2 regions of the Anaerofustis stercorihominis DSM 17244 genome follow, and region 2 is predicted to be linked to the other one. Evidence: riboswitches for the same ligand, from Rfam matches in the RefSeq annotation. Region 2 holds a riboswitch; the other holds the start of a gene.
What was found. Region 2 has a riboswitch for thiamine pyrophosphate ahead of cytX (putative hydroxymethylpyrimidine transporter CytX). Riboswitches for the same ligand answer to the same signal wherever they lie in the genome.
Positions count from the first base shown of each region.

Region 1: it holds a riboswitch for thiamine pyrophosphate, as region 2 does, so the genes downstream of both, thiT (energy-coupled thiamine transporter ThiT) here and cytX (putative hydroxymethylpyrimidine transporter CytX) in region 2, are expected to answer to the same signal.

Region 1 covers NZ_DS560018.1:121,509-133,903, reverse strand. Annotated here, with positions in the region: gene ANASTE_RS04455 (RidA family protein) at 155-529, shown strand; gene ANASTE_RS04450 (ABC-F family ATP-binding cassette domain-containing protein) at 1,054-2,508, shown strand; gene ANASTE_RS04445 (sigma-54 interaction domain-containing protein) at 2,932-4,347, opposite strand; gene ANASTE_RS04440 (NifU family protein) at 4,507-4,782, shown strand; gene ANASTE_RS04435 (hypothetical protein) at 4,791-5,033, shown strand; gene ANASTE_RS04430 (cysteine hydrolase family protein) at 5,108-5,770, shown strand; gene ANASTE_RS04425 (helix-hairpin-helix domain-containing protein) at 5,763-6,020, shown strand; TPP riboswitch at 6,078-6,176, shown strand; gene thiT (energy-coupled thiamine transporter ThiT) at 6,214-6,867, shown strand; gene ANASTE_RS04415 (helix-turn-helix domain-containing protein) at 7,017-7,460, shown strand; gene ANASTE_RS04410 (DUF6440 family protein) at 7,485-7,667, opposite strand; gene ANASTE_RS04405 (butyryl-CoA:acetate CoA-transferase) at 7,669-9,012, opposite strand; gene ANASTE_RS04400 (ATP-binding protein) at 9,106-9,873, opposite strand; gene ANASTE_RS04395 (hypothetical protein) at 9,857-10,051, opposite strand; gene ANASTE_RS04390 (DnaD domain-containing protein) at 10,054-11,055, opposite strand; gene ANASTE_RS04385 (3'-5' exoribonuclease YhaM family protein) at 11,155-12,108, shown strand; gene ANASTE_RS04380 (hypothetical protein) at 12,111-12,395, shown strand, end outside.
Region 2 covers NZ_DS560015.1:300,909-313,303, forward strand. Annotated here, with positions in the region: gene ANASTE_RS01395 (midas domain-containing protein) at 1-534, shown strand, start outside; gene ANASTE_RS01400 (damage-control phosphatase ARMT1 family protein) at 647-1,558, shown strand; gene hxlB (6-phospho-3-hexuloisomerase) at 1,551-2,096, shown strand; gene ANASTE_RS01410 (hypothetical protein) at 2,157-2,396, shown strand; partial or broken gene ANASTE_RS12380 (Ig-like domain-containing protein) at 2,475-2,678, shown strand; gene ANASTE_RS12165 (hypothetical protein) at 2,703-3,086, shown strand; gene ANASTE_RS01420 (N-acetylmuramoyl-L-alanine amidase family protein) at 3,112-3,768, shown strand; gene ANASTE_RS01425 (NfeD family protein) at 3,841-4,299, shown strand; gene ANASTE_RS01430 (SPFH domain-containing protein) at 4,303-5,238, shown strand; gene ANASTE_RS01435 (type II 3-dehydroquinate dehydratase) at 5,243-5,665, shown strand; gene ANASTE_RS01440 (NCS2 family permease) at 6,377-7,720, shown strand; gene ANASTE_RS01445 (MerR family transcriptional regulator) at 7,950-8,762, shown strand; gene ANASTE_RS01450 (hypothetical protein) at 8,877-9,059, shown strand; gene ANASTE_RS01455 (GTP pyrophosphokinase) at 9,105-9,785, shown strand; TPP riboswitch at 10,480-10,579, shown strand; gene cytX (putative hydroxymethylpyrimidine transporter CytX) at 10,641-11,828, shown strand; gene thiM (hydroxyethylthiazole kinase) at 11,822-12,395, shown strand, end outside.

The DNA.
Region 1 (12,395 bases), on a different contig from region 2:
TAAAAAACAGTAAATTTAAATGGGAATAATGTTTTTTTATCGGATACGGTCAAGGTGTTTTTATTTGATTTTGGGAGTTTATATGATAGGCTGTATATCAAAAAGGAAAAAATATGATATAATAAAAACAGTTTGATTGAAAGGAAGAGATAATATGAAAATAGTATCAACAAAAAAAGCACCTCAGGCAATAGGGCCTTATTCACAGGGAATAATCATAAAGGGTATGTTATATGCGTCGGGACAGATACCGATAATCCCCGAAAGCGGAGAAATAATCGAAGGTGATATAAAAGTACAGGCAAAGAGAGTATGCCAAAATATAGAACAGATATTAAAAGAAGCGGGAAGCGGTTTTGATAAAGTAATAAAGACTACATGCTTTTTAAGCGATATTGAAGATTTTGCGGATTTTAACGGAGTTTATGAAAAATACTTCGTTTCCAAACCTGCAAGGTCGTGTGTTGAAGTATCAAGACTTCCAAAAGACGTCCTCGTTGAAGTCGAAGTCATTGCCGCAGTTGAATGATCAGGATCGAAGCACCCAATAGGGTGCTTTTTATAATTATTATAAATTTGATTGTTTCAAATCTTTCTCAAGTTATGAACCATAGGCGTCTCTAATATTCCCCATTTGACAAAACCCATAAGCTCTGATATTATGAGCTTAGAAAAAAGGAGACGGTCATGAACTTTTACAAAACAGACAAAATCGTTAGAAAACTCGGCTCTGTGCAAATGAAACGATGAACGTTGTGCAGAGCATAAAATATTCATCGGGAATGTAAATAAAGTTTTAAAATAAACCTTTAAAGGTATTTATTTTCTTACTTTCTTCCCGATAAAAATTTAGGCTATGGACAGCGTTACGGTCCGTAGCCTTCTATTTTTCAAGAAGGCAGATACCGCCTTCTTTTTTATTTGATTGTTTTATTCATTGAAGAAGGTGAGATTAAATAAATATAAATCAGCGAGGAAAACAAAATGAGTTTATTATATATTAAAAATCTTTTTCATTCATATTCGGATACGGTCTTATTCAAGGATGCGGATATGACGCTAAATAAGGGCGAACATATTGGGATAGTAGGTCAGAACGGTGCGGGGAAAAGCACCTTTATAAAAATATGTACGGGACTTACCGTTCCCGACGAAGGAAGGGTAGTATGGGACAAAAAGATAAAAGTCGGATATCTTGATCAGTACGCCAAAATAGACGATGAAATCACCATAGAAGACTTCCTGAAATCTTCATTCATGGAATTATACACCACCGAAGAGAAAATGAACGAACTTTACATCAAATCCGCAGAGGGTGACTTAACGGCACTTGACAAGGCAGGTAAATATCAGGAAAGGCTGGAAATGGAAGGTTTTTACGAAATAGATACGAAAATCAAACAGATTTCCACCGGGCTTGGGCTTGATGCAATAGGTCTTGACAGAAAAGTAGTCCGTTTGAGCGGAGGTCAAAGGGCTAAAGTCATCCTTTCAAAACTACTTCTTCAAAAGCCGGACGTCCTCATTTTGGACGAACCCACCAACTTTCTTGACAAAGAGCACGTAGCATGGCTTAGCGAATACCTTAAAAATTCAGACAACGCATTTATGGTAGTCTCTCACGACCATACCTTTTTGGAAAACATATCCAACAGGATATGCGATATAGATAACGGTAAAATCAATAAATACTACGGGACTTACAGTGAGTTCCTCAAAAAGAAAGAAATGCTCAGAGAGGACTACATCAGAAAATACAACGCTCAGCAAAGAGAAATCAAAAAGACAGAGGAATTCATAAGAAGGAACATTGCGGGAAGAAAGACAAGGATGGCTAAGGGCAGACGTAAACAGCTGGAGAGGATGGATAAAATGGAAGCCTTGGATACAAGAGAAATAAAGCCCGTCTTCGACTTTAAGAGCCTTGTACTGAATAACACGGAACAGCTTAAAGTAAACCGCCTTAAAGTGGGATATGACTACCCTGTCTTAAGGGATATCATCTTATCCATTAAGGGAGGAGAAAAAGTCGTTATAACAGGATTTAACGGCATAGGTAAATCCACCTTATTAAAGACCCTTACGGGAAATATGGAAAAACTCGGCGGCTCATTTGAATTTTCTCCTCAGGTCATAATAGGATACTACGAACAGGACCTAATTTGGGAAGACGGTAAAATGACCCCGATCGAAATAGTTTCCGATAGCTTCACAAAGCTTTCGGAAAAAGAAGTCAGACGTCACCTTTCAAGGTGCGGAGTGAATTTCAAACATTCAAATCAGAAAATATCTTCCCTTAGCGGCGGAGAACAGGCAAAAATAAAAATGTGTCTTCTTACACTTAGCCCCTGCAATTTCCTTATAATGGACGAACCGACCAATCATCTCGACAAAAACGCAAAAGAAGCACTCAAAAAAGCACTGCGCCTCTTCAGAGGAAGCGTGATATTGGTCTCTCACGAAGAGGAGTTTTATAAAGATTTCTGTGACAGAGTGATTCACTTATAAGGGGTTTATTCATTAAATCCTGATATTTTTAAGGCAGAACGTTAATGAATACCGGGATTTATTTGTTCGGTTCGTAAATCTTGATAAAGCAAATTGGCTTATATTATTAAAAATTTCTAAAGAATATATGATCGTGCGAATCGCAGAAGCCAATATGAGCAGATTTGCTTACATGATATTTGTTATTTATAAACGACTTAAAATTTATAAGTATTTTTTACTTAAACCTGCTTGTTCTGGTTTTCTGTCTAAAATCTGTTAACATTTTATTTATAAAAATATTTATTATAAGAAATATTAATTAAATAAAATTTGTTCAATTTACATGAAGCTTTCTTTTAGTCATACATTTATAAATTTTAATAAAATAAGAGTCTTGATTTTTAGTCAAGACTCTTAAGATTGATCCATAGAAAAAATCTTCTATTTTTTTGTATATCTCTTTCTTTTCCTAACAAAAGTAGACGGATCCATATTTAAGCTTGCCGCTGCATCTCTTACGTTCTTATATTTTTTATATGCTTCATTTATATATTTAAGCTCTATACTTTCAACCAATTTTTTTAAATCATTGGTTTCCTTAAGTTCAATGTCTCCATAAGGGTTATTTTTAGGGTTGATGTTTAAAGGTAAATCTTTTGAATTTACTCTTTCGGTATTACTTATAATAAGACCTCTTTCCACAATATTTCTAAGTTCTCTGATATTTCCCGGCCAATCATAATTTTTTAATTTACTTAATGCACTTTCGCTGAACTTTTTATTAAATCCGTACTTATCATTAAAATTATTTATAAATAAGTTTGTTAGAGGGATTATGTCTTCTTTTCTTTCTCTTAGAGAAGGTATATAGATAGGAAATACCATAAGCCTGTAATAAAGATCTTTTCTAAATAATTTATTTTCGACCATATCTTCCATATCTGCATTTGTTGCAGCAATGATCCTCACATCTATTTTTATTGGTTTTGTTCCTCCTATCCTTTCAATTTCCTGTTCCTGTAAAACTCTTAATAATTTTACTTGCATATCAAGAGGAAGTTCACCGATTTCATCTAAAAATATAGTCCCTTTATCCGCAACTTCGAATAATCCGGCTTTCCCGTTTTTATTTGCTCCCGTAAAAGAACCTTTTTCGTAGCCGAAAAGTTCACTTTCAACAAGATTTGGAGATATTGCTCCGCAGTTTATTTTTATGAAGGGCTTATCTTTTCTGTTGCTGTTTTTATATATATGGTTTGCAAACAGTTCTTTTCCTACTCCCGTTTCTCCAAGTAACATTACCGTTGTATCAAGTCCTGCCACTTTATCCGCAATATTTAGTGCTTCTATGGATTTTTTATCGACACAGATTATATCATCTACAATAGTCGGATTATTATTTATCGGACTTAATTTATGTTCTTTATTCGTATCTATTATTTGTTTTCTTCCTATTTCTTCTTTTAAATTATATATTTCAGTCAAGTCTCTTACATTTGTTACTACCATGATAATATTTCCATTGTCATCTATGACCGGAGAGCTTGTTATCAAGGCTTTTTTCCCTGTTTTAAATTCCTGCTGAAGCGTAATAGGTTTCTTTTTTTGCATAGCAAGTAATGATCCTGATACGGAAATAACATTATTTTTTACTAAATCCAGCATATTTTTGCCGATGACTTCTTCTTTTTTAAGTCCTGTTATCATTTCATAAGATTTATTCGCTTTTATTGTATTTGCGTTTCCGTCAGTTATATATATACCGTCAAATGAATTTTCTATAATAGCATCTAATCTATCGTTTGCTTCCTGTAAATTGTTAAAAATACCAAAGTTATTTGTATCGTTCTTTTTCATTTTTTTACCTCTGTTTCATTTTACCTCTGTTGTTGCAATAATGCAACTATATTTTTGTTATAATATTGGTAATAAAAGTCATAATGATGTTTTTATATTTTTCACTTGATATTATTTCAATATGACTATATAATGTGGTTATATTATCACGGAGGCAGTATGATGATAGAAAAAATAGAAAAAGTACTTAATGAAAAAGTCAGACCTTCTCTGAACAGTCACGGGGGAGATGTAGTAATAAAGAGTTATGAGGATAATATACTTAGAATTAAATTAATAGGGAAGTGTTCGGGGTGTCCCGCTGCAAGAACTACCAATGAAGATTTAATTAAAATCAGTGTTATGGAAGAAATCCCCGAAGTAAAAGATGTTATCTTAATTGAAGAAGTAAGTGAAGAACTGTTGGATTTTGCTAAAAAGATTTTAAAACATTAAGGTTATTTATGAAAGTATTTATAAAATATTGCGGCGGATGTAATCCTAGGTATGACAGAGTAAAAGAAGTAGATAATTTTAAAAGTAAATATAAAGATATTGAGTTTACATATGATTATGATAATGATGTTGAAATTTGTTTAATCATATGCGGTTGCAATTCTGCTTGTGCGGATATAAGTTTTATAGATAAGAATAAAAAAACTTATATTATTAAAAGTAAATATGAATTAGAGAATATTAAATTATAATATAAAGCTGAGAGTATCGGCTTTTTTATTTTATTGTGATATAATATGTTTAGTTTGTTATTGGGGGATAAAAAATGGATAAATATATGCTTATAAAACTTATTTCTTTATGTGTATTCTTAATCATTTTAGTATATGCACCGGTATGGCTTACTTGGGTGTTTATAATATATTTACTTTTAAGGTTAATGGTTTTTATTATGCCTACGAAAAGTAAGGATACTTCTTTAATCGGAAAACAAAGTGCCTTACTTGTTTTGGATTTACAAAAGTGTAATTCTCAAAATAAAAATGATTTAATAAAGAAAGTCAATAAGGAAATCAGGCTGGCAAAGGACTTGGATTATAATATCGTTTATATTAAAAATGTATTTGAATATTATGACATACTGTTTTCTTTGTTTACAATGGGCGGTGGATTTCTCAAAGGGCAGGTGGGTTCAGAATTTACTGATAATTTAAATATAAAGAGCAATAATATATTTATCAAACATAATCAAGATGCATTTTCAAATAAGGAGTTATCTTCTTTTCTTCATGATAATGATATAGGCGATATTTATATCGTCGGTCAAGATGCAAGGGCTTGTGTATTAAAAACAGCTATCGGAGCAAAGAATAGAGGATATAATGTGAAAATTGTAAAAAATGCTATCGATCCCAATTATGATAATATTATAAATAAAATAAAAAGTAAGAATATCGAAGTAATAAATTCTTTAAAAGGTGATGGGTAAGTATATGAGTGAACTTAGAAAAATACCGGGTGTTGGAGTTGAAACGGAAAAAGATTTAATATCACTTGGTTATACCACGATAAGCTCATTAAAAGGTGCGGACCCGGAAGAAATATATTTAAGAGACTGTGAACGACAAGGTGTTGATATCGACAGATGTCAGCTATACGTATACAGATGTGCCGTTTATTATGCGAACGGCGGGGAAGACAGAGAAAATAAAAAGTGGTGGGATTTTAAAGATAAATAGCCATTAATCTTATTTGACTTTTATTTTATTAAATGTTAGAGTATCAGAGTAATTAAATAAACAAGCTAGGGGAGCCGTAAGGCTGAGAAAACAATTTGTTCACCCTTACTACTTGATCCGGATCATACCGGCGTAAGGAAGCTGAAGATTTCGTTAAACCCCTCCTGTTTATATAAAATAAGGAGGATTTTTTATGTCATTTTTCATAATGTCTACAGATAATGGATATGTTCTTAAGACTGCCGGATACATAGCGTTGACGGTTTTATTCATAGCTGTTTTATCTTCAGCGGTATTTTTATCAAATAAAAGAGAAAAGAAATCAGCAAATACTAAGCAACTTGTATTTTGTGCAATGATAGTGGCTTTGGGAACAGTAGCTTCATTCTTAAAAGTATACGAGTTTCCTTTCGGCGGGACTATTACTTTGTGCAGTATGTTATTTGTTTGCCTTGCGGGATATTTTTACGGACCTTCTACCGGTATTATCACAGGATGTGCGTACGGTATTTTACAGCTCATAACTCAGCCTTTTATAGTATATCCTCTTCAGGTAATTGTAGATTATATATTTGCTTTTTCTGCTCTCGGATTGTCTGGATTATTTTATAAAGCAAAAAATGGATTACTCAAGGGTTATCTACTCGGTGTATTCGGACGATATGTGTTTGCGGTAATTTCGGGATGGATTTTCTTTTCTGAATATGCTTGGCAAGGGTGGGCGGCTCTTCCTTATTCATTGGTATATAATGGTATTTATATTGCTGCGGAAGCCTTGTTGACGGTTATTATCATATCCGTTCCCTCCGTTAAAAAGGGACTTGAACGTATTAAAATCAATTCTTAGAAATAAATTTTTATACCATATCAGCTTAATTTAAATTGTATTTTGTTTTTATTCTTGTATAAAGCACCTGTAAGTTGCATTTAGAAACGTCAAGTTGGTTCAAATAAATTGTAAGAATGTTATAATTGAATAATAACGGAGGTGTTAAAATGAAAACAGGAGAAAAAATAGCAAAAGCCAGGAAAAATATTAGTTTGACACAAGATCAGCTGGCGGAGGTACTTGATGTTTCAAGGCAGACCATTTCCAAATGGGAATCGGATATTGCTTATCCAGAAGCAGGTAAACTTAAGCTTTTAGCCGATACTTTAAATGTCAGTATAGATTATTTATTAAAAGATGAGGTAGAGGAAACGAAAATACCTGAAATGAAGCAGACATCCAATGGATATGAAGTAGACTGGTCAAAGCTTTATCCTATTTTAAATAAATATGATAAAGAGATAGATATGGATTATTATTTTGATATCTTTGGTAATTTGATTAAAGAAGCGATGAAAAAGTATAATTATTCTTTGGAAGATGCAATGCTTGTTTTAAAAGATGTTTACTATAAAGTTTATCTTAAATTAAAGGAAGAAGAAAATGAATAAAAAAGAACCCATATGGGTTCTTTTTTATTCATAATCACTAATAGGTGTAATCATAGGTTGTCCTGATTTATTAAGTAATGGTGTTAATCCTCCTGCATTTCCGCTACAATGAAACATATAATTGACACCTGTTACTTTATCTACAAATATTTGAGTTACGTTTAGTGTACCTTCACTGTAAACTTTTATAAATCTTTCTTTTCCCATATTATTTATTTGATCTCCTCCAAATATTCATATTTTCAGCATCTTTTATAAGCTCATCTCTAAAGTTAGGATGTGCAATACTTATAAGTGCTTCCGCTTTTTGCCATGTAGAAAGTCCTTTTAAGTTGACTTTACCGTACTCTGTTACTACATAGTGAGTATTTGCTCTGGTATCCGTAACTACCGAACCCGGATGCAGTGTAGGAAGAATACGAGATTTTAGTTCGCCTTGTTTATTTTTAAATGTTGAAGATAAACAGATAAAGCTCTTTCCGCCTTTTGACAGATAAGCACCGAGAACGAAGTCAAGCTGTCCGCCCGCACCGCTTATTTGTTTTGTTCCTGATGTTTCTGAGCTAACCTGTCCGAATAAATCGATATCTACAGCGTTATTTATAGATATGAAATTATCATGTGCGGAGATAATTCTTACATCGTTCGTATAATCAACAGGCGCAGACATACATTCAGGGTTGTTGTCTAAGTAATCATATAATTTTTTAGTTCCCGCACCGAAAGCATATGTTTGACGGAATCTGTTTAAATTTTTCTTAGAGCCGTTGATTTTACCTGCATTGGCTATGTCAACAAAACCGTCTACAAACATTTCCGTATGAACACCTAAATCTTTTAAATCAGATTCAGCAATCAAAGAACCTACCGCATTCGGCATACCGCCAATACCAAGCTGTAAACAAGCTCCGTTTGGTATTTCTTCAACGATCAGTTCAGCAACTGTTTTATCAACTTCCGTTGCAGCTCCGCCGCCGCCCATTTCTGCCATTGGGGGATTATCTCCTTCAATTATCATGTCGACTTTTGAAATATGAATTGCTTCTTCATAACCGCCGAGACATCTAGGTACGTTTTCATTCACTTCAACAATAACTTTTTTTGCATTTTCACATGCTGCCATTAAATGTGAAGCACTTGGACCGAAACTGAAATATCCATGATTATCCATCGGTGCAACTTGCATAACCGCAATATCTGCTCCCGGTGTGTTTCCGTCTCTGTAATATCTTGGAAGTTCTGAGTAACGGATAGGTGCATAAAATGCAAATCCTTTGGCTATAGCTTTTCTTTCTATGCCTCCCATGTGCCATGAGTTCCAAGTAAAGTGGTCTTTTGCGTTTTCTAATTTAAAAATTTCAGGTTCCCACATTAAAATACCGCCCCTAATGTTTAAGTCTTTTAGGTTTGGCATGATTTTTGCAAGTTCCTTATCAAATGCTACGGGAGTGGTAGTTGTCCATCCGTAGTCAATCCAATCTCCAGATTTTACTGCTTTTACCGCCTCTGCTGCGGTAACTGATTTTTGTCCGTATTCTTGTTTAAAATCCATACTAACATCCTTTCAATTATTAAAATGTAAATATATTTTATCATTTATAAGCATTTTCGGTCAATAGTTTAATGGTGGAAAATCAGTAAAATTTTACTGATTTTTTATCATTTTGATAGTAACTCTTAAATCCGGACCAAAAAATTTCAATAAATTAAAATTACTGATTATTCTTGAATATATTCTTGATTTATATTTTTCTCTTATTTCATTTAAAGTTAAATTGGTTGTGATTATCATTTTTTTATTGTAAGTCATTTTATAATCGACTAATTTAAGTATTTCGTTATTTACATAATCACTTTGCGTTTCGATTCCAAGGTCATCTAAAATAAGAAGATCCACATCCAATATTTCTTTTTTCTTTTTTTCCAAATCGGGATCGTTAAAGCTTTTAATTATATCTTCGAATTCCTTTGCGGTAAGGCAAATTACACTATAACCTTTATTTAACAGTATTTTTCCCGTAGCTGCTGCCAAAAAGGTTTTTCCGCTGCCTGCTTTACCCGACATCAATAATCCTAGAGTGTTTTCTTCATCTTTGAATGTATTAATAAATTTAAGAGATTGTTCCTTGTTTTTTATTATATTTTCTCTTGGTGTAATTTTATATTTGCTTTTGTCATTGTCAAATAAGTTTTCATCAAAATTATCGAAATTTCCGTCTCTGAATAAAATGCTGTTTTTATTTTTTCTTTTTTTGAGATATCCTTTTAAGCATGTACACATTTCATTATTTACATAACCGCTGTCTTTACATTTATCGCAGTCGTATTTAATGCTTAAATAATCTTCATTAAATCCTAATGTTTTAAGTTCCCTTTTTAGTTTATTATTTAACTTTTTATTTTTTTCTTTCAAAAATCTCACTTGATACATTATTCATACATGCATAAATTCCATAAGTGTTTATTTCATCAATAATATCTTTTATCGACGGATAATCTTTACACATTTTATCTATTTTATTACTTAATTCTTTTTCTTTTGATTTTCTTTTTTTATTAAAATTACTTAAACTGGTTTCTTTATCTTCCATGATCATTCTCCGCTCATCATTCTTTCAATATCTTCTTCGCTGTAATATTCATAATCAAGGTCACTTTGAATAGTTTCTTTTTTAGTATTATTTTGTATTTTTGTGTATTTATCTTGTTTAGGTTTTGTATCTTTATCGGTATTTATGTACATATTATAGATTATTTTATCCACATATTTAAAGCTTGGACGATTTGTGGAGATCGTTTCGTCGCAGGCTTTTAAAATTTGTTCCATACTTAATTTGTACTCGTCCAACCATTTGTCCACCAAAGCTTCTTCCGGCTTTGTAATAAAAGAACCTCTTGTATTAAGACCCAGATATTTGAATATTTGCTGATATTCCTGATACCTTTTATCACTTTTGTTAAATTCCATTGCAGCTTCATCAAATGTTTTTATTCCCTTTGAATGAAAATCCATAGCGATTGCGTTCCAGTACTTTCTTTGCTTTATTTTTCTTTTGACAAGACATGTATTTACTATTAATTTAACAGTTTCCGCACTGAAAGAATATTCTTCCATCCAATCGGAAAACATCTCCATCTCCTGATGAGAAATGGGTCTTCCAAGCCCTCCTTCGTCCATCGGAGCTTCAAATTCCTGACTTAAGTCTTCGAATAGATTTTGCTTTTTAGCATTATATTCTATGGTTTCGGAGTATGAACCATTCTTTTTGAATTTTTCGGGAGTAAATATCATTGTGGAAATATTTTTGTATTGTATTACATAATTTCTCTTATCCGTATGCATAAATGTAATCACTTGTTTTTCGTGCCAGTATCTAAATGCTTTTACCACATCGGCTTCACTCATTCCCAAAGTATTGGCTATTTTTCTGTTTGAAGGCATATCTTCGATAGAGTTTTGAGTACATTTAAGTCCGTAAAGGTATACTTTAACATAATCACCTCTTGCCATTGGCATGAAGTGATTGATAAACATATTCTCTACTATTGTTACTCCGATATCATCGTTGTTATTTACAAGTTCAAATCTATTCATTAAAATTTCTCCAAAATAAAGTAAAACAATTATAGCATATTTTGTAACTTTAGTGTAGAATATATATTGTTATTGTATTTTATTTTTATGAGGTAGAAAATGATTAATGAACTTAAAGTTTCCGATAAAGTCTTAGATAATTTCCTATTAAAAAGTGTGACGCTTAGGAAGACAAGAACGGGAAAAGATTATTTGGATATAATACTTAAAGATAAAAGCGGAGAAATCCCGGCAAAATTATGGAATGTGGATACTACTATGAAAGATGCTTTTTCAGCAGGCGATACGGTGAAAGTTGGCGGGGAAGTAGACAGTTTCGGTTCAAATCCTCAGGTAAAGATAGAGAGTATAGAAAAAGTAAATCTCAATGATGAAGATATGTCTAAACTTGTTGAAACAGCTCCTTTGAATTCAGATAAAATGTACGATGATATTATCGATACGATAGAAAATATTAAAAACGAAGATATAAAGATAATCACTAAAACATTGGTGGAAAAGTACAAAGATAAATTCAAAAACTATCCTGCCGCAAAATCTTTTCATCATGCAATGAAAAGCGGACTTATGTATCATACATATACAATGCTTACAAATGCAAAGAAGCTGACGGATACATATAAGTTTTTAAATAAGGACTTGGTATTTGCGGGGGTGATATTACACGATATATGCAAAACTGAAGAGATGCAGTGTAATGATATAGGCGTTGTTGAATCATATAGTACTGACGGACAGTTACTTGGACATATAATTCAGTGTGTATGCGAAATAGACAATGTAAGCAGAACTCTTGGTATAAATAGTGAAGTTCCTTCACTTCTAAAGCACATGATACTGTCACATCACTATCATCCGGAATTCGGTTCTCCCAAATATCCTATGATACCCGAAGCTGAAATACTTCATTACTTGGATATTTTGGATTCGAGAATGAATCAAATGGAGACTGCGTTTAACAATACAAATGAAAATGAATTTTCAAACAGAGTAAGAATGCTCGATAATAGAAATATTTATCACTATACACTTGATAATAAGGAGGAAGATTAATAATGACTGTACAAATGACCGCACTTTTGATAGTATTCATGATTGGATATTTCGGAATGCTTGCGATTAAACTCGGAGGGTTTGTTAAAAATAATAAAAAACTCGGAGAAATGATTTATGCGGCACCGAAAGGACTTCAAAATACCGATTTCGCATGGCAATTATTATATTTGGGTTTGATAATTGCTGGTATATTGATTTTGGATTTTATGCATTTTTTAAATGAAACAATATTTTTCTATTTAATAGGTTTGATTGGAGTATATTTTGGTTTTGCTACATATTCG
Region 2 (12,395 bases):
TCAGATAATAAATATTCGGAAGAAGATGTAAATACCGATAATGAAGAGATTTCAGAAGACATTAATAATGCGGAAGAAACTTCTGATGAGGACGGTTTTGAAGGTATTTACGACGAAGTCTTAAAAAGTGAAGAAACATTAAATAATGAAGACTTGACTGATAATGAAGACAACAGCATTGAAGATGAATTGTCACAAGAAACGGAAGAGACTTTAAGCGAAGAGGACATCGATAGTATAATCAGCGAAATAGACGAAGAGAGTGATAGCAAAAAGACTGATACTGTCCTTGACAATATTGAGAGCGGGATTGAAACACAAAGTTCGGAAGGTACTTATACGGAGAATGATTTAGAAGATAAAGAAGTATCTGTCGATAAAACGGAAGAAGAAAACCGTGAGCAGGAAACAAAAGGCGATATGACTCAAGACTTCAAAGATAATGAAATAGATGAAGTCCTTATATCCAATGATAAAAAAGAAGTAACGGATGAGTTTTCTCAGATGGTTGATTTCTTGGATAGCGAAGAGTAATAAAAAGAGTGAGGGAGATATTTTCCCTTGCTCTTTTTGCGATTTACCACTAGGATTTTATTTTGTTTTGTAGTAAAATATAATAAGAATAATTATTATAACGGAGGAAATTATGCCTGCTAGTGAAGCGTGTCTTGAATGTAACAGAAAAAGATATACCAAGTTTGCAAATGACAATATCGATAAAGATAAAATAGCGAACTTTTTAGAAGAAGTGGAAGAAGCGATAGTCAAAGCTCCTTATCAGGAACTTGAATCTACCTGGGAAAGGATTGCGAGAAAGTATGTAAAAAGCGATGATATACATAAGAAAGAAAAAGAAATGTATCAGCAGTGCATACTGTCTATGAAAGACGATATCGAAAAAATGCTTGATGAAAGCGACGATATAATAAACGATGCCATTAAGTTTGCGATAGCCGGGAATGTAATAGACTTTGCTACAAGACCGGACCTTACTTTGGAGGAACTTAAAGAAGTCATAAACGGAGTAAAGAATATCAAATTCGACGAAGAATTATATTCGAAATTTATAGAAGAACTAGAAAACGCAAAAGAAGTCGTTATACTTCTGGATAATGTGGGAGAAGTTGTTTTGGATTCTCTCTTATGTAAAAAGCTTAAGACGGTTTATCCCGATAAGCATATAACGGTTGTGCCCGCATCTTATCCCATTTCAAGCGATACAACAGCTAAAGAAGCTTATGAAAGCGGTATAGCCGATTATGCGGATATAGTACCAAACGGTAATGATATAGTAGGTACATATCTGCCAAAATGCTCAAAAGAATGTATTGACGTTTTGGATAGAGCTGATATAATAATCTCTAAAGGCATGGCGAATTTCGAAGTCATGTCGGGAAGTAAATATAATGTATATTACTTCTTCTTATGCAAATGTAAATTTTACTGTGAAGCGCTGGACGCTGAAATGATGCAGGAAATGTTTATAAGTGATAAATATTCCAACGTAGGAAAAAGAATGGAAAAAACATGGAAGGAATTAGGAAGAACAGATGAATAAAAGAAGAGAAGTAGCAAATGAATTAGTAGAATTAATGGATAAAGTAAGCGATGAACAAATAGAAAAATTCGAAGAAGTTTTGGAAGGTGCCAACAGGATCTTTACATCTGGAATGGGCAGAAGCGGATTTATGATGAGAGGTTTCGCAATGAGACTTATGCATATGGGATATAAGACATATGTGGTAGGAGAAACTACTACTCCGGCAATCCTTGAAGGTGATTTGCTTGTACTCGGTTCAGGTTCCGGTAAGACTTCAGGACTTGTGGCAATGGCTAAAAAAGCCAAAGAAATGGGAGCAAAAATCGCTTTGATATCTTCTAACGATAAAGACGGGATAGCGGAACTTGCAGACGTTGTAATTACGGTAGGGGCACAGACAAAAGATAAGTCCGACAGCGGAAGTTCAATACAGCCTATGGGTACATTATTTGAACAGGGGTTACTTCTTGTATGTGATTCCGTAATACTCGATATCATGGAAGACCTTGATACCGACGGAGCCGAAATGTACAAAAACCATGCAAATTTAGAATAATTTTAATATTGACACCGCTGACAATATACAGCGGTGTATTTTTTTATAAAGAGGGAAGTTATGAAAAAGTATTTAAAAAGTTTTGTTGTATTTTGTTTGGTGTTTAGTTTCATTTTTACAAATTTTTACGGAAGTTTGAATGTCATAAATGCGGATAATATAAAGGAAGAATACTCCGATATTACGAAAGAATTAAGTGAAAACGATAATGATACCAAAGAAAAAGATGATAAAAATAAACAAACAAATGATAAAACAGTTAATGACGAAATAGGTAAAGATAAATCTGACGAAAAATAAGAAAATGATAAAGAAGCAAAAAAAGAAAAAAGAAGTAAGAAAACCAAGGATATAAAAGAAGAAACGGAAGCCGAAGCTATCTCTCTCGATTTTAAAAATAAAAAGATATCAAAGGGTCAGTCTTATACTTTAAATGTCAGGTTCTTACCTGACGGATCAGAAAAAAGCGAGCTTATATTTAAGAGCGAGAACACAAAGGTCGTAAGCGTAAGTTCAAAGGGTGTCATAAAAGGGTTAAATTACGGGCAGACTGTTATTGATATAAAAACCAAGGACGAAAAGCTAAGTACAAAAGTAACGATTCAAGTGGTTCCGAAGTATCCTACGGTAAAACTGAAAAATTACTTAAGCAAATCCATAAAGATATCGTGGAATAAAATAAGCGATGTACACGGATATAAAATTTATTTTAAGACGAGCAAAAGCGGAGAATATAATTATCTCACATCGGTGAGTAAGACGGGAAATTCTTTTGTTCACAGAAAACTTACCGGTAATAAAGTTTATTATTATAAAGTAGTTTCATATGTAAAAGTAAAAGATAAGAATATATATAGTACATATAGCGAGAAATCTTTAAAAGCGGTATCAAAGTCTTATGTAACCGTCATGCTGGATTCGGGACACAGAGGAAAATATGGAAGAGACTATGGAGCAAAGGGGATAGATAAAAAAAACATGGGAAGTTAGTCTTAACGATAAGTTTGTTTCGGCTTTGGCGAAGAAGCTTAAAAAAGAAGGGTATAATGTCATATATACAAGAAAACCATATAAAAAATTATCATTTAAAAATTTAAGGGAGCTTTCAAAATACGCCAATAAAAAAAATCCGGACTTATTCGTCAGTATTCATCATAATTCGAGTACATCAAAGAAAGCAAAGGGATATGCAGTGTATTATTCCACATATAAAAAGTACCTTGATAATAAAGGATTATACGTAAAAATCTATTCAAAGAAATATGGAAGCGGCAGGAAGTATTATAAAGTAAGCAAAATAAAATACTCAAAATCGGGAAGTCCTACAATATATTTTAAGTTTGGTAAGAAGACAAAGAAAATCAGTCCGTCAACGGGACTTAGATATAACATTATAGATAAATCTCCCTGTGCAAGTGCCGTTAACACGAAAAAAGCCGCATCTTATGTAAGTAAAGAGATAAAAACATCTAAGATACTCCGACCTTTCGAAGGCGGTTTGGTTGAAAATGATTTTATAGTTACTTCGGAAACAAACGCTCCTTCTTTTATGCTTGAAGCGGGATTTGTATCCAATAAATCGGAACTTAATAAACTTAAGAATTCCAAATTCAGAGATAAATATACTACTTGTCTTGTTAAAGGAATAAACAAATATTTTGGGGTAAAATAATATTAAATTTTCATTAGAAATATAATGTAAATTTTTTATGTATGATATAATACATAAAAGGAGAAAAGCAAAATGAATTTTACAAGTGAAAACATGATACTTATTTGGCTGATACTTCTGGTTTTATTTGTTGTAATAGAAGTTTTGACCACTCAGCTTGTATCCATTTGGTTTGCCGGAGGCTCTTTGATATCTCTTATACTAAGCTTTTTGGATGTTAATATCGTGATACAGGTAATAGTATTTTTTATAACATCCATAATATTCTTATGTATAACTTATCCGCTGTATCACAAATATGTTAAAAGTGAAATCGTACCTTTGAATGCGGATAGTTTGATAGGGATGTATGCGGTAGTTATAAAGGAGATAAATAATAAGGAAGCTGTAGGGCAGGTTAAAGTCAAGGGACAGGTATGGTCGGCTCTTAATGAAATCGACGAAATAATTCCCGAAGGCGAAGAAGTAAAGATCATAAAAATCGAAGGCGTACATGTCATCGTACAAAAAAAAGAAAAAGAAAGAGGTTAGAAAATGTTCGCAATTTTATTATTCATTATTCTTATAGTATTTATTATGGCAGTGCTTGTATTAAACGTTAAAATCGTTGCACAGTCATATGCTTACGTAATAGAAAGGCTCGGTTCCTACAGGACAACATGGGAAACGGGACTTCACATCAAGATACCTTTCATTGAAGTCGTTGCAAAGAAAGTATCTTTAAAAGAGCAGGTTATCGACTTCCCGCCTCAGCCGGTTATAACGAAAGATAACGTAACTATGCAGATTGATACTGTAGTGTATTTTCAAATAACAGACCCTAAACTTTATACTTACGGGGTTGAAAGACCAATACAGGCTATCGAAGTACTTACTGCAACTACACTTAGAAATATCATAGGGGATATGGAGCTTGATGAAACTTTGACAAGCAGGGATGTAGTAAATACAAAGCTTAGAGTTATTCTTGATGAAGCTACAGACCCATGGGGAATAAAAGTAAACAGAGTAGAACTTAAGAATATCCTTCCTCCTAGAGAAATCCAGGATGCAATGGAAAAACAGATGAAGGCTGAAAGAGAAAGAAGAGAAAGTATCCTTAGAGCCGAAGGTGAAAAGAAGAGTGCCATACTCATCGCCGAAGGTGAAAAGGAAGCGGCTATCCTTAGAGCCGAAGCATCAAAACAAAGTAAGATAAAAGAAGCCGAAGGTAATGCTGAAGCTGTAATCAAAATGCAGGAAGCCAATGCCGAAGGTATCAGGATGATAAACGAAGCAAAGGCGGGACAGGAATATATCGCACTTAAATCTCTTGAAACATTCTCTGAAGTTTCAAAGGGTAAATCTACAAAAATTATCATTCCTTCCGAAATCCAAAATATGGCAGGTTTGTTATCTTCTTTAAAAGAAACCGTAATAGACGGCGATATCGAAGAAAACGAAGCAAAAGAAGCTAAGAAGGAACAATAATAAAATGTCAAAAAAAGTTCTTGTTATAAACGGACCGAATATCAATATGCTGGGCAGAAGAGAAAAGGATCTTTACGGAAAAGAAGATTATGCCTATCTGTGTGATATTATCAACAAAAAAGCAAATGAACTTGATTATGAAGTGGAGATGTATCAGTCCAACAGTGAGGGAAGTATCATAACGAAGATACAGCAGTCTCTCGATGAAGCGGATGATATAATCATCAATCCCGCGGCTTATACGCATACTTCTGTTGGTATCCTTGATGCACTGAAAATGTTCAAAGGAAAAATCATTGAAGTTCATATAAGTGATATAAGCGAGAGGGAAGAGTTTAGGAAACATTCTTATGTGTCTTATGTCGCTACAAAGAGGATCATCGGAAAAGGGCTTGAAGGTTATCTTTTGGCTTTGGAAGAATTATAAAATTGGGGGAATACCCATTAAATTAAAAAAAGTCCCAGTAAAATTACTGGGACTTTTTTTGTGCAAGACGAAGTCTTGCCACTTTTTTGCAGGACTTTGTCCTGCTAGCTACATCAAGGGCTTTGCCCTTAAACCCTTATAAGGGGCGCTGTCCCTAAAACCCCGGCACTTTTTAAAAGATTAAAAAGTGCCAAAAAATCTCCGCTCAAGCCGCGGTGGCTTATAGCGACTGGATTTCCTCAGAAAATCTACCCGATTTTCTGGGAACAGTCGCTAACCCCACCCCCTTTACATTGAAAGTTTTATATTTTATTAAAGGTTATAACTCTTTTAGGTAATATGCGGGTGAGTTACATCAGTAAGTTTAATATTCTTTTTGCTGAAGGCTTTAGCACCACGCAGTGGAAGAATTTGACTGTTTACCCATTAATAAATGGGCTGGATTTTATTAAAATCCAGATGTGCCTTGGCATATTAAACAACACGAGCGGATTTGCGTCAGCAAGATTTGAGAGTTTCCATAAGTTTATTTTTTCTTTGGAAAAAACTTCGTCGGGTTTTTAAGGGGTGCAAGGGGCAGTGCCCCTATGTAGTTTATTTATAAAAGAAAATGCAGTATTTTGTAATTTATGTGAAAAAATTGTATTGTCGTGATGACATAAAAATGATATAATGAAGTCTGATTTATTATTATTTATAGGGAGGAACAGAATGTTCGAAAAACTTTTTAAATTGAAAAGCAAAGGCAGCAATGTTAAGACTGAAATCATTGCCGGTGTTACTACATTCCTTACAATGGCTTACATTTTAGGTGTAAATCCGGGAATGCTTGCATCAACCGGAATGAATTTCCAATCGGTTTTCTTGGCAACTGCCATTGCATCGGGTGTTGCAAGTATAATCATGGGACTTCTTGCGAATTATCCGGTTGGTTTAGCTCCTGGTATGGGAGTTAACGCATTCTTTACTTATACTGTTTGCATGACTTTCAAATACACTTGGCAGGAAGCTTTGGCGGCAGTATTGATTTCAGGGGTTATTTTCCTTATTATTTCCGTAACCGGAGTAAGAAAGGCAATAATCAATTCAATTCCAAAAAACATGAAACTTGCTATCGGAGCGGGTATCGGTTTCTTTATCGCATTTATCGGTCTTAAAAATGCGGGTATCGTAGTTGCTGACCCATCTACATATGTAGCTATGGGGAATCTCACAAACCCTACGGTTATCCTTGCATGCTTTGGACTTATAGTGACAGTTGCACTTCTATGTAAAAAAGTAAATGCGGCAGTATTCTACGGAATGATAATCACTGCTGTTGTAGGTGTTGTTGCCGGAATGTTTGGTGTGAGCGGAATGCCTGCACTTCCAACGGGTATCGTATCATTTGATTTTTCTATGCCTACATTCGGTGCTTGTTTTGAAGGTATATCTTCATTATTCTCAAAACCATCATTTATCATGGTAATCTTTACATTCCTATTTATCGACTTTTTCGATACAGCGGGAACTTTGGTTGCTGTAGGTAACAAAATTGGTTTGGTTAATGATAACGGAGAAATGGAAAATATTGAAAAAGCACTTGTTGCCGATTCAGTAGGTACATGTGTCGGTGCCGTATGCGGTACATCAACCGTTACATCATTCGTTGAATCAGGTTCAGGTGTTGCTGCGGGCGGAAGGACAGGTCTTACTGCTTGTACTACAGGGGTATTATTCTTCTTATCTATTTTATTTATGCCGCTTCTTACAGTAGTTAACTCTATCCAAGTAGGAGAATTATTCTTATCACCTGTTACAAGTGCACCTCTAATCATTGTTGGTGTTTTAATGGCTCAGCAGCTTAAGGAAATAGAATGGGATGATATTTCCGTTGCGGTTGCTGCATTCACTACGGTTATTACAATGGTACTTACTTACTCTATCTCAAACGGTATCGCAGTAGGTTTTGTATTCTATGTAGTTTCTAAAGTATTCAGCGGAAAAGCAAAAGAAATCAATCCTATAACATGGGTATTACTGGTTATATTCCTGATATATCTTATACTTTTATAAAAGTATAAATAAAAATAAAACCTCTCTATATCGATAGGGAGGTTTTTTATTTAATATAACATTTATAGTATTTTGTCCTGCTGCTTATCATAGAATGAAAACTAGGATAACTTATAAGTAATAGAGTCTTACTTAATTATTTATTTCCTCAAAAAGAAAAATAAAGTATTGACTCTTACACTATGTCAGGATATAGAATGTATTTGAGCTCAAAAAACGGAGGTTTATCATGATAAAAATAGGACGTTTCTCAAAGTTGTCTTTAGTAAGTGTGAGAATGCTGAGACATTTTGATAAGCTTGATTTATTAAAACCCACATATGTGGACGAAGAAAGCGGATACAGGTATTATGACGAGAGTCAGCTTATAAAGGTAAGCAATATAATACTGCTTCAGAAAATGGGGTTTAGTTTAAGCGATATCAAGATAATTTTAGATAAAAACACTACTAAGGAAGAAATAAAAAATTATTTAATAAAGTATAAGAATGACAAGGAAGAAGAATTAAACAAGGTCAAAGAACAGCTTGCTTTAATCGATAAAAACATTCTTAGGCTTAGTAGGAGTGAAAATATTATGAAATACAATATCGAAAGAAAAATCATACCCGCATATAAAATAGCATATATAAGAGATATCATACCGACTTTCGCTGATGAAGGGATGTTATGGGGAAGACTGATGAAAGGTCTTTACAGTAACTATCCAAATGCGGTGGATCCTCAGTTCAATATGGCAATTTATCACGATAAAGAATACAAAGATACAAACGTAGACGTAGAAGTAGGCGTAAGCATAAAAGACAGTGTAAAGGAAGTAGGGGAAATAAAAGTAAAAGATATGCCGAAGATGAATGTATTAAGTATAATCTTTAATGGAAGCTATGAGCAAATAGGAGATATAAATATCGAGGCGGTGGAATATGCAAAGAAAAACGACTTGGAATTTATAGGACCTATGTTCTCCATATATCATAAAGGTCCGGAAGAAGTAAAGAGTGTGGAAGAACAAGTGACGGAGTGCTGTTATCCCGTTAAGTAAAGTTAAAACCGATGTACATTTGTACATTGGTTTTTTATTAAATTTTATTAAGAAAATATTAAATTTATGTAATTAAGTGTATTTATATGATAAAATATAAGACATGGTGAGACTATGAAAGATAAAGTATGTCCTAAATGTAATATTAAAAATGTTGAAGAAATGATGTACGGGATGATGTATTTTGAAGCCTGTGAAGCTTTCGGAGGAAAAGAAGAGTTTTACGGAGGCTGTTCTCCCGACGATAAAACAAGACCTGATTATATCTGCTTAAGCTGCGGATATGAATGGAAATAAAATAATATTTTAAACAACAGTAGAGGGTAATTTTGATATATGAATATGGAAAAAGATTTGAACAGAACGTTTGTCAGTACGGTAAACCTGCCCAGTGACGCAAAGAAATATTTCATGGAAGATAGCGAAGAATACAAGGAAGCTATGATGAAATACAGCTGTGCCATAAAGGAAGTAAAGACAAAACTTGAAGTTTTGAATGAAGAGCTTGCCGTAAAAAGAGCGAACAGTCCGATTGAGTTTATAAAGTCAAGGCTCAAAAAGCCGGAAAGCATTGCCGCAAAGCTTGAAAATCTGGGGCTTGAAGTAAGTGTTCAGTCAGCTATGGACAATTTAAACGATATTGCCGGAATAAGGATAGTTTGTTCTTTCCTTGACGATATATATGCTCTGGCAAAAATGATTGCAAAGCAGGACGATATAAATGTCATAGCCGTAAAGGATTATATCAAGACACCTAAGCCAAATGGATACAGAAGCTATCATATGATAGTGGAGATTCCTGTATTCTTTTCGGATAAAAAGCAGTTTCTGAGAGTCGAAATCCAAATAAGGACTATTGCCATGGACTTTTGGGCAACTTTGGAACATCAGTTAAAATATAAAAAAGACGTTGTAGACGCAGATACGATAATCAACGAACTCAAGGAGTGTGCTACTCTAATTTCCTATACCGATATGAAAATGCAGGAAATCAAAGATAAGATACATTCTACCGAAGAATAAATTTTAGTATCAAAATGTACGAAACACTTCAATAAGGGGTTCTTCCCCTTAAACCTTATGCAGGGCTCTGCCCTACAATCCGCCAATATTTTTCCAAAGATAAAAATATTGGATAAAAATCTTTCACTCAAACGCCGTGATGGCTTATAACGCGGTCGAATTTGACTATTCGCTGTTCGTCAGAACAGATAAATTTAATAAATGTTAAATTTATTCAAGCTTTAGCTTGATGAATTACACGAGCGGATTTGCTTTAGCAATATTTGCGAGTTTTTTTATTTAATCTCTATCCTAGATTTTTTAAACGATCGCTATCCCAACCTATTTTTATGAAAAATCTGCTATATAATAAATTACTTTTTTACCCTTATAAATAAAGTTTTTTTCTTAAACTTAAGATAAAACCTTTATTTATAAGAGGGGTAGGGTAGCGACTGTTTCGCAAAATGCGGGAAGCATTTTGCAGAAAATCCAGTCGCTATAAGCCTCCGCGGCTTGAGCGGAGATTTTTTTGGTACTTTTTAATCTTTTAAAAAGTGCTGGGGTGCGGGGTAAAACCCCGCAAAAGAGGTTTGGGAAACTTCCCGAGGTATTGGGACGAAGTCCTGATAAGATTATTTTAAGGGTAAAAGGGATGTGCCCTTTAGATATTGACATAATCCTACAATTATGCTAGCATAAAATTACAAATTTAATATATAAGCAGGGGAGCTTTTTGCTGAGAGGAAAAATTAATTTTCGACCCTTAACCTGATGTGGATAATGCCAACGTAGGAAGCATTTAATGATGATTATTAAACGGGAATCCGAATTGGTTTCTCGTTTTTTTTCTGCTTATATGGAAAGGAAAAGTTTATGGAAAATAAGAAGACAAGCGTATTTGACAATTCTCTTATTTGGTTCGGTGCGGGAGTTTCCATTGCGGAAATAATGACGGGGACTTTGATAGCACCCCTCGGATTTACAAAGGGACTCTTTGCAATACTGCTGGGACATTTGATAGGATGTGCACTTATGTATTTTGCGGGAATTATCGGGGGAAGAACCGAAAGGAGTGCTATGGAGACGGTAAAGATGTCTTTCGGAGAAAAGGGTTCACTTCTTTTTTCAACTCTTAATGTACTTCAGCTTGTGGGCTGGACAGCAGTAATGATTATCGGAGGAGCAAAAGCGGTAAGTATTATATCGAATTCATTCCTCGGTTCTCCTTTGGAGTCTCTTTGGTGCATAGTTATAGGCGCACTTATAATTTTATGGGTGGTTATAGGAATAACCAATCTGGGAAAAGTGAATACGGTTGCTATGGGCGGATTATTCCTGCTTACCATTGTATTGAGCACTGTTATATTTAAAGGTAATATAGTAAATCCTTCCGCAGGAGGACTAAGTTTCGGTTCTGCTGTGGAACTCAGCGTTGCAATGCCTCTTTCGTGGCTACCTTTGATATCCGACTATATAAAAGAAGCAAAAGAACCGGGTAAATCCGCATTCGCAAGTGTAGGTGTTTATTTTATATCAAGTTCTTGGATGTACGTTATTGGAATGGGAGCGGCTTTGTTTACAAAAAGCAGTGACATAGCGGTAATAATGCTTCAGGCGGGGCTTGGTATCTTAGGGGTAATCATAATAATACTCTCTACAGTGACTACTACATTCCTCGACGCATATTCCGCAGGAGTGAGCAGTGTAAGTATAAGTAAGAAACTGAGTGAAAAAAAGGTTGCAATAATAGTTTGTATAATAGGTACTCTACTTGCGATATTTACTCCCATAGAAGAGTTTGAGAATTTCCTTTATCTGATAGGCTCTGTCTTTGCTCCTATGATTGCGGTTCAAATAGCGGACTATTTCTTTTTAAAGAAAGATTACAGTGCACTAAGTGTAAATAAAACAAATATAATACTTTGGCTTATAGGATTTATAACCTACAGAGTATTCATGAGGATAGATACTCCTATCGGCAATACTCTTCCCGTAATGATAATAGTAATGATTTTATGTATTATAGTAAATAAAATGTTCGGAGGTAAAAAAGAATGTTAAAAGAAATGATGGAAAACGTAAGAAAGAAAACTCCTCTTATTCATAACATAACAAACTATGTTACGGTAAACGACTGTGCGAATATACTTCTTGCATGCGGCGGGTCTCCCATAATGGCGGACGATAGCAATGAAGCGGAAGAAATTACAACTATTTGCGGCGGACTGAATATAAATATCGGTACGCTCAATAAGAATACTATACCTTCAATGATACTTGCGGGAAAGAAAGCAAACGAACTTTCTCATCCTGTTATACTCGACCCCGTAGGAGCGGGAGCTTCGACTCTTAGGACTTCTACTGCAAATGATTTGCTTAAAGAAATCAATTTCAGCGTTATAAAAGGCAATATATCGGAAATAAAGACCCTTGCTGTGGGAAGCGGTACCACAAAAGGTGTTGACGCGGATATAGCGGATAAAGTGACAGATGAAAATATAGATGACGCAGTTAAGTTTGTAAAAGAATTCTCGGCTAAAACGGGAGCGGTAATCATCGTTACAGGAGAAACAGATATAATAGCCGACAGTAAAAAAGCTTATATAGTAAAAAACGGTCATGCAATGA